One region of the Streptomyces sp. NPDC092045 genome, then DNA from elsewhere that is predicted to be linked to it. Evidence: riboswitches for the same ligand, from Rfam matches in the RefSeq annotation. Region 1 holds a riboswitch; each other region holds the start of a gene.
The links. Region 1 has a riboswitch for cobalamin ahead of ACIQKA_RS13450 (ABC transporter substrate-binding protein). Riboswitches for the same ligand answer to the same signal wherever they lie in the genome.

Region 1 (2,188 bases):
GCGGCGACCGACGCGGCCAGGAGGGCGAGTCCGGCCGCCGTCCACAGCGGGACCGCGGCTCCCGCGCGCGCCGGGGACGGCTTCACGGCCGTGGGGGTCACTTGGCGAGGCCGTACGAGCGGAGCGCCGCCGCCACCTTCTCGACGGCCTCGACGGTGCGGATCGTGGGGTTGAGCGCCTGGCCGCTGAGCAGCACGTACCGCTTGTTCTCGACCGCCGTCATGCTGCGGGTGACCGGGTCGGACTCCAGGAACTCGATCTTCTCGGCGGCGCTCTCGGCCGACTGCGAGCGGCGGGTGAGGTCGCCGATGACGAGGACGTCGGGGTCGCGGTCGGCGACGGTCTCCCAGTTGATCTGGGGCCACTCCTCCCTGGTGTCGTCGAAGACGTTCTTCGCGCCCAGCTCGCGGGAGACGATGCCGGGGGCGCCGCAGCAGCCCGCCATGTAGGGCGCCTCGGCGTTGGCGAACCAGTAGAGGACGGTGGCGTCCTTGAAGTCCCCGCCCGAAGTGGCCTTCGTCACGCGGGCCTTGAGCTCGGCGACGAGCTTCTCGCCGCGCTCCGGGACCGCGAAGATCCGGGCCAGGTCGCGGATCTCGCCGTAGACCGTCTCCATGGTGAGCGGTCGGACGCGGACGCCGTCGCCGTCGCCGCTGTTGTCCTTGCCGACGCAGTCGGTGGGCGAGAGGTAGGTGGGGACGCCGAGCTTCTCGAACCGCTCGCGGGCCGCCACCCCGCCCTTGCCGAGGGTGTACGTGAAGGAGGCGGCGGCGAAGTCGGGTTCGGCGTCGAGGACCTTCTCGAAGGAGGGGTAGCGGTCGGCGAGGCGCGGGACCTCGGCGTTCTCCTTCTCCAGGCCCTTGAGGACGGGGTCCGTCCAGGTGCCGGTGCCCACCATGCGGTCGGCGAGGCCGAGGGAGAGCATGATCTCCGCCGCGCCCTGGTCGAGGGCGACGGCCCGCTCCGGCGCGCGCTCGACGCGGACGGGCCGTCCGCAGTTGTCGTCGAGGACGACGGGATACCCGTTCTTCGGCTTCCCGGCGGGCCGGTCGGACGCGGGGGTGGTCCCCGCGCCGCAGCCGGTCGCGGTCAGGAGCAGGACTCCGGTCAGGAACGGCACGGCGGAGCGGACGGGGTGTGCGAGCGGCACGGGACTTCCTCTGCGGCCACGGCTCATGCGCGGAGCCTGTCGTACGGTGCTCCCCGGGCGGGCGTGCGCCGGGGCCGCCAGCAGGTCTTCGGACTCGGGGTCGTCCGGACGGGGCGCCTTCCCGGGCCGTCGTCGCCGCCCAGTGGCCGATGCTCCGCCCGTCGCCCTCACCGCTGCGCGTCAGTTCCGGTCTCGCACCGGATTCCCTGACCCGTGCACGCACCCGTTCGGGCGCGTACAAAGGTGCGACTGGCCCCGGCACAGTACCACCGGCCCGGGGACGTGCCCGGGGGCGCGGTGGGCGTCAGACGCGCAGCTGCCTGGCCTCGAAGCGGCCGTCCCCGAGGACCAGGACGAAGGAGACCTGCTGCCCCTCCGAGACGGTCCCGCTCTCGTCCTCGATGTCCTCCGCGCTGAACCAGACCTGGTCCCGGGAGCCGACGGGGACGACGAACCCGTATCCCCCGAGACGGTTGAAGGACCGCACGAACCCTTTGCTCCTGCCTTCCACGGCTGCCTCCTCCTCGGCGTCGGCGACGCGGGCGAGGGGTGTCCCGGCCGGGTCCGGCCGTGTCCGCGTCTCAGGGGAGGTGTACCCCGTCCGTCCGCGCTTCGCCCGTCGGCGGGCGGCGGTGCGCGAGCACTCCCGGGCATCTCGTAGAATATTCAACAGAGGTCCGGTGTCGGAGATCCCCCGTGTTCGACACCGGGCCTCGTCGTGTGTCCGGCGCCTTCCGGAGCGGGCGGGGCGCTCCTCAGCGGCCTCCGGGGTACGAGATCCTCGCCGTGATCCTGGCGATGCGCGCCGCCGTCTCGGCGGGCGGGGCCACCGGCTGGACGATGTGGCTGACGGTGAGCCGGACGACCGTCTCGACGGCGAGCCCGCGCGACTCCTCGTCCACCTCGGGCCAGGCCTCGGTCGCGTACGTGTGGAGCATCGCCATGGCCGTGCCGAAGACCGGCTCCGTGCGGGTGGTGAGGTAGGCGAGGAGGTCGTCCTCGCCGCCCCGTGCCGCGACCAGGACGCTCTTGATGAGG
Region 2 (2,188 bases), on a different contig from region 1:
CGGGCAGCAGGGCGCGGAGCTGGGCGGCGGTGAGGCGGCCGAGGGGGGCGAGCACGTGGAGGGCGGCGGGCCCGAGGGGGCCGGGGGCGGGCGGCGGCCCCTGCGGCAGGACCGGCTCGGACACCTCTTCCGCGGCGAGCGCCTCTCGTCCGTCGCGCCTTGCGTCTCGTACGTCGCGCACGTCTCGTACGTCTCGTACGTCGGGCCCGGAGCCCTCCGGCAGCTCCCGCACGCGCCAGACGCCGGTGCCGGCCGCGCGGGCGGCGGAGAGGAAGACGTGGGCGGCGGCGAGGGCGGCGCGGGGCGCGTCGGCGGCGGCGACGCGCACGGCCCGGCCGCCCAGGTGCAGGAGCGCGGTGCGGGGGTCCACTGCGACCAAGGTCACATCCCCGCCGAGGCCGGTGACGTCGCCGCGGCCGTCGTCCAGGACGAAGAGGAAACGGCCCGAGAGCGCGGCGGCCCAGGGCGCGGCGCAGAGCCGTTCGTCCAGCTCGCGGGCCCACAACTGCACGTCGGCCGCGCCGAGTCCGTCGAGGCCCGCGGCCGGGGAGGCCACGATGTTGCGGACGCGCTCGTGGGTGGCCGAGGGCAGCAGGCCCGCCTCCGCCAGGAGCGCCGCGAGCTCCGCCCCGCAGCCGTCCGCGAGGCCGCGCAGCTCGGCGTTCCCGCGCGAGGTGACGCTGATCCGCCCGTCCCCCAGGGCCTCGGCGGCGTCCGCCAGGACCTCCACCTGACGTGCCGTCAACCTTCCTGCGGGCAGCCGCAGTCGGGCCAGGTGCCCGTCGTCGGCGGAGTGCAGCCGCAGCGCCCCGGGGCAGGCGTCGCCGCGCTCCCGCACACGGGGTGCGCCGGGGGCGGGCTTCGGGGTCGGGACGGGCGGCATGGCGGCGAGCATACCCACGGGAAAACCGGCGGCCGGCGGGGTGTGACCGGCCTGACTCCGGGTGCCGCGGCGGGGGCACGGGGACCGGCTCCCCGGGAGCAGGCGGGGGCACGGGGATCGGCTTTCCACGAGCCGGACGGGTGTGAGCCGGCACGCCCCGGCCCCGCTCCGGTGTGATCCGCCCGACCCTCCCGCTCCCTCCGGCGTCCGGAGTTCACGATCTAGGATGCAAGCGGCATGGGGTCCCAGGACCCCGGGGAGGAAGCCCGGTGAGATTCCGGCGCGGTCCCGCCACTGTGAGCCGGCCCGGCACCTCCGGGCCGGTGAGTCAGGAACTCCTGCCGTCCACACGACCACCCGGGGCGCGGACAACCCCGAGGAAGGCCTGCGCTCGCCATGCTTCTGCTGCTGTCGCACTCCGACACCGACCTGCTCAGTGCCCGCGCGGCCGGCGGACCGGTGGAGTACCGGTTCGCCAACCCGTCCCGGCTCCCGCTCGCCGACCTCGACGGGCTCCTCGACGGCGCCGAACTCGTCGTCGTCCGGCTCCTCGGCGGCCTCCGCTCCTGGCAGGACGGGCTCGACGCGATCCGCGCCGCCGGGAAGCCGGTCGTCGTGCTCAGCGGCGAACAGGCGCCCGACGCGCAGCTCATGGAGGCGTCCACCGTGCCCGTCGGCGTCGCCACCGAGGCGCACGCCTACCTGGCGCACGGCGGCCCCGCCAACCTGGAGCAGCTCGCCCGCTTCCTCTCCGACACCGTCCTGCTCACCGGCCACGGCTTCGAGGCCCCGGCCGCCGCCCCGACCTGGGGCCCGCTGGAGCGCACGCCGAAGGCCACCGAGGGCCCGACGATCGCCGTGCTCTACTACCGCGCCCACCACATGAGCGGCAACACCGGCTTCGTGGACGCCCTGTGCGAGGCGATCGAGGACGCCGGAGCCCGCGCCCTCCCGCTGTACGTGGCCTCCCTGCGCGCCCCCGAGCCGGAGCTGCTCGACACCCTCCGCACCGCCGACGCCATCGTCACCACCGTCCTCGCGGCGGGCGGCACCAAGCCCGCCGAGGCGCAGGCCGGCGGCGACGAGGAGGCCTGGGACGCGGGCGCGCTCGCCGCGCTCGACGTGCCGATCCTCCAGGCCCTCTGCCTGACCGGCTCGCGGTCCGCGTGGGAGGAGAACGACGAGGGCCTCTCCCCGCTGGACGCCGCCAGCCAGGTCGCGGTCCCCGAGTTCGACGGGCGCCTGATCACCGTCCCGTTCTCCTTCAAGGAGATCGACGAGGACGGCCTGCCCGCGTACGTGGCG
Region 3 (2,188 bases), on a different contig from region 1:
ACCAAGCAGGGCCCCTGGGGCATCGCCGCCGTCGCGGTCCTCCTCGTGACCGGCTCGGCCGTCATCTGGGCGCTCTCCCGCCGCAAGCCGGTCGACCACCACAACGTCACGGCCGACGACCTCGACGCCCCCGGCGCCGAGCCCGCGGGCGTGGTGACCACCGCCATCGCGGCCGTCACCCCGCCGCCGGCCGGCTCCGTGGCCGCCGTCACCGACGAGGACCTCAAGGCGACCATCCTCGCCCCGGCCCCCACCGACCCGACCGCTCCCCCGGCCCCGGCCGCGAAGGTCTAAGGAAAGAACCACATGAAGATCGACTGGGCAGCCCTCGGCTCCGTCTTCGGCGTCAGCCTCGTGGCCACCGTCGCCCTGGTGGGCCTCTTCAGCCTCGGCATCGTCGGCCTCACCAAGCAGGAGGGGGCCGCGGCCCGGGGAGGCTCCGCCGCCCTGGCCCGCACCGGCGCCTACGCCTGCTTCGGGCTGTGCCTGGCCGCCGTGGCGTACGGCATCTACCTGATCGTCGTCTGACGGTCCCCGCTCCACCGGCCGGGGGGGGGGGGGGGGGGGGGGGGGGGGGGGCCGGCCCCCCGGGCGGGGGGGGGGGGGGGGCGGGGGGCGGGGGGCGGCGGGGGGGGGGGCGGGCCGGGCCTCGCGGGTCCAAGGGGTCTGCCCGAGGGGGGGGGGGGGGGGGGGGGGTCCGGTGGTGGGGGGTGGGGGGGGGGGGGCCCCCCCCCCCGGGGGGGGGGCCGCCCCCCGGGGGGGGCCCCCCCCCCCCGGCCCCTTTCCTGTGGTGCTCCGCACAGTGCGCCGCCGCAGGTCAAGGCTGGGTTGACGCCCGTTCTCGGGGCGTGGTGGACTGCCGAGGCCATTACGGCGGCAGCAGAGGAAGTCCGGTGCGAATCCGGCGCGGTCCCGCCACTGTGACCGGATCCGAGGGTCCGGGAGTCAGGAACTCTCGCCGCCGGTCACGTCGATCCAGGGCGCGGACCCTGAGTGAGGACATAGCGCCATGCCCGGCCGCAGCAGAGCCACCGGTGTCTTCGCGTACGGAGCGGCCGCGGGCCTCGCCGTCGACCTGCTCCTCGGCGACCCCCGCCGGGGCCACCCCGTCGCCGCGTTCGGCCGGGCCGCCGCCGCCGTCGAGCGGCGCCTCCACCACGACCACCGCGGCTGGGGCGCCCTGCACACCGCCGTCTGCGCCGGTTCCACCGCCGCCCTCGGCGCCCTCGCCGCCCGGGCCGTGCGGGACCGGCCGGCCGCCGCCGCCGCGCTGACCGCCGCCTCCGTGTGGGCCGTCGTCGGCGGGACGACCCTGGGCCGGGAGGCCCGCGCGATCGGCGGGGCGCTGGCCGCCGGGGACCTGGAGGTGGCCCGCGAACGGCTGCCCCACCTGTGCGGGCGCGACCCGCAGTCCCTGGACGGTCCCGCGATGGCCCGCGCGGTCGTCGAGTCGGTCGCCGAGAACACCTCGGACGCCGTGGTCGGCGCCCTGTTCTGGGGCGCGGTCGCGGGCGTGCCGGGGCTGGTCGGCTTCCGGGCGGTCAACACCCTGGACGCGATGGTCGGCCACAGGTCCGCCCGGTACCGCCGCTTCGGCTGGGCCTCGGCCCGCCTCGACGACCTGGCCGGCTGGCCGGGCGCGCGCCTGACGGCCGTGCTCGCCACCGCCGCCGGCGGGAACCCGCGCGGAGCCGTGCGGGCCTGGCGGGCGGACGCGCCGAAGCACCCGAGCCCCAACGCGGGCCCGGTCGAGGCCTCCTTCGCGGGCGCGTTGGGCGTACGGCTCGGGGGCACCCTCTCGTACGGCGGGCGCGTCGAGCACCGGCCGGTCCTGAACGGGGAGGGGCGGGCCGTCGAGGTGGCGGACATCGAACGGGCGGTGGCGCTCTCGCGCCGGGTGACCGCACTGACCCTGGCCGCCTGCGTGGGCGGCCGTCTGATCGCCGGCGCGGTGAAGCGCGGGAAGCGGAGGAGCGCATGAGGGGCGGGAGGGGCGGGGGCCTGCTGGTCGCCGGGACCACGTCCGACGCGGGCAAGAGCGTCGTGACGGCCGGGATCTGCCGGTGGCTGGTCCGCAAGGGCCTGAGGGTGGCGCCGTTCAAGGGGCAGAACATGTCCCTCAACTCCTTCGTCACGCGCGGGGGCGCCGAGATAGGCCGGGCCCAGGCCATGCAGGCGCAGGCCGCCC
Region 4 (2,188 bases), on a different contig from region 1:
CTCAAGGCCCCCGAGGGCGTCGACGAGACCTCTCCGTCGGACTACACGGCCGACGCCGGCGACCCCGGCGTCCGGGTCGAGATGGAGAAGGCCACCACGCCCACCCACTGACACCGGCAGCGCCGAAAGGGCCCGGGACCTCCACCAGGAGGCCCCGGGCCCCGGCGCGTCCCCGGTGTGCACACTTCCCCCATGGACTTCACGATCAGGGCGGTACGGCCCGAGGAGTACGAGGTGCTCGGCGAACTGACCGGGCGCACCTATCTGGACGACGGACTGCTGAAGTACGGTGCCGAGGACTCCTACCTGGCCGTGCTGCGGGACACGGAGCGGCGGGCCCGCGAGAGCGAGGTCCTCGTCGCGGAGGACACCGGGGACGCGGCGGGGCGGATCGTCGGCGGGGTGACCTTCGCCCGGGGCGGCACCCCGTGGGCCGACATCGCGGTGGCCGGCGAGGCCGAGTTCCGGATGCTCGCGGTCGCCCGGGAGGCCCGCGGCCGGGGCGTCGGGGAGGCCCTCGTACGGGCCTGTGTCGACCGGGCGCGGGCCCTCCCGGGGTGCGCCCGGATCGTGCTCTCGACGGGCGCGGAGATGATCGCGGCGCACCGGATCTACGAGCGGACGGGCTTCGTCCGCACCCCGCACCGGGACTGGGAGCCCTCCCCCGATCACTCTCTGCGCACCTACTCCCTGGAGTTCTGAGCCCAAGTCCCTTCCAGGGGGCGACACAACATGTGGGGGGTGCCATGAGCGGCGCCCCCCACATGTATGCTCGTCCTCGCTGTCGACGCAGGGGAATCCGGCGCGAATCCGGAACTGTCCCGCAACGGTGTGCTTCGTGCGGTTTCGTCCGGGGTGAGTCCGAACACCTGCCGACAGCGCACCCGGTCCTTCCGTTCCGGGTGCCACAGACGTCCGGGCCTCGCGGAGTGGGCCGGTGGACGCGGCGCGTCACGCCTGGACGCCCGCCCGTCCGCCCTCCCCCGCCGAGGCCCCGAGCCGAGCGAGGGAGAGCCCCCACGTGACCATCGCGCCCGCCGATCCGGCTTCGGCCGAGGCTTCCGCGGTCGAGAGCGACGGCCCCGGGACCGTACTGCTGCGGACCCTGACCGACCTCACCGCCGATCTCCCCGACACCGACCCCGGCAGGGTCGCCGCCGCCGCGCTCCGCGGCCGCAGCTCCGCCGCGGACGAGGCGGAGCTGCGCGAGCTGGCCACCGAGGCGGCCGCCGGCCTGATCGCCGAGGACCCGGCGTACTCCCGGCTCGCCGCCCGGCTCCTCACCGTCACCATCGCGGACGAGGCCGCCTCCCAGGGCTCGGTCGACTTCTCCTCCTCGGTCGCCGTCGGCCACCGCGAGGGCCTGATCGCCGACCGCACCGCCGAGTTCGTCGCGCTGCACGCCGACCGCCTCGACGCCACGATCGACCGCGCCGGCGACGACCGCTTCGGCTACTTCGGCCTGCGCACCCTCTACTCGCGCTACCTGCTGCGCCACCCGATCACCCGCAAGGTGATCGAGACCCCGCAGCACTTCATGCTGCGCGTCGCCTGCGGCCTGGCCGAGGACGAGAGCGTCCGCGCGCTCGACGAAGTGGCCGCGCTGTACCGCCTGATGAGCCGGCTGGACTACCTGCCGTCCTCCCCCACGCTCTTCAACTCCGGCACCCGCCACCCGCAGATGTCCTCCTGCTACCTCCTGGACTCCCCGCAGGACGAGCTGGACTCCATCTACGACCGCTACCACCAGGTCGCGCGCCTCTCGAAGCACGCGGGTGGCATCGGCCTCTCGTACTCCCGCATCCGCGCCCGCGGTTCGCTGATCCGGGGCACCAACGGGCACTCCAACGGCATCGTGCCGTTCCTGAAGACCCTGGACGCCTCCGTCGCCGCCGTGAACCAGGGCGGCCGCCGCAAGGGCGCCGCCGCCGTCTACCTGGAGACCTGGCACGCGGACATCGAGGAGTTCCTGGAGCTCCGCGACAACACGGGCGAGGACCAGCGCCGCACGCACAACCTGAACCTGGCGCACTGGATCCCGGACGAGTTCATGCGCCGCGTGAACGCCGACGCCGAGTGGTCGCTGTTCTCCCCCTCGGACGTGCCCGAGCTCGTCGACCTGTGGGGCGAGGAGTTCGACGCCGCCTACCGCAGGGCCGAGGCGGCCGGCCTGGCCCGCAAGACGATG

Region 2: another riboswitch for cobalamin. It lies ahead of cobN (cobaltochelatase subunit CobN); the one in region 1 lies ahead of ACIQKA_RS13450 (ABC transporter substrate-binding protein).
Region 3: another riboswitch for cobalamin. It lies ahead of ACIQKA_RS23535 (cobalamin biosynthesis protein); the one in region 1 lies ahead of ACIQKA_RS13450 (ABC transporter substrate-binding protein).
Region 4: another riboswitch for cobalamin. It lies ahead of ACIQKA_RS13755 (ribonucleoside-diphosphate reductase subunit alpha); the one in region 1 lies ahead of ACIQKA_RS13450 (ABC transporter substrate-binding protein).

Annotation. Positions count from the first base shown of each region.
Region 1 covers NZ_JBIVSC010000003.1:725,430-727,617, forward strand. Annotated here, with positions in the region: gene ACIQKA_RS13445 (FecCD family ABC transporter permease) at 1-101, opposite strand, end outside; gene ACIQKA_RS13450 (ABC transporter substrate-binding protein) at 98-1,177, opposite strand; cobalamin riboswitch at 1,233-1,358, opposite strand; gene ACIQKA_RS13455 (cold shock domain-containing protein) at 1,455-1,661, opposite strand; gene ACIQKA_RS13460 (TetR family transcriptional regulator) at 1,906-2,188, opposite strand, start outside.
Region 2 covers NZ_JBIVSC010000005.1:92,569-94,756, reverse strand. Annotated here, with positions in the region: gene ACIQKA_RS16245 (cobalamin biosynthesis protein CobG) at 1-895, opposite strand, end outside; cobalamin riboswitch at 1,106-1,240, shown strand; gene cobN (cobaltochelatase subunit CobN) at 1,280-2,188, shown strand, end outside.
Region 3 covers NZ_JBIVSC010000011.1:53,033-55,220, forward strand. Annotated here, with positions in the region: gene ACIQKA_RS23525 (anion permease) at 1-294, shown strand, start outside; gene ACIQKA_RS23530 (hypothetical protein) at 307-528, shown strand; cobalamin riboswitch at 844-975, shown strand; gene ACIQKA_RS23535 (cobalamin biosynthesis protein) at 1,010-1,981, shown strand; gene ACIQKA_RS23540 (cobyric acid synthase) at 1,978-2,188, shown strand, end outside.
Region 4 covers NZ_JBIVSC010000004.1:62,430-64,617, reverse strand. Annotated here, with positions in the region: gene mctP (monocarboxylate uptake permease MctP) at 1-111, shown strand, start outside; gene ACIQKA_RS13760 (GNAT family N-acetyltransferase) at 193-702, shown strand; cobalamin riboswitch at 752-892, shown strand; gene ACIQKA_RS13755 (ribonucleoside-diphosphate reductase subunit alpha) at 1,022-2,188, shown strand, end outside.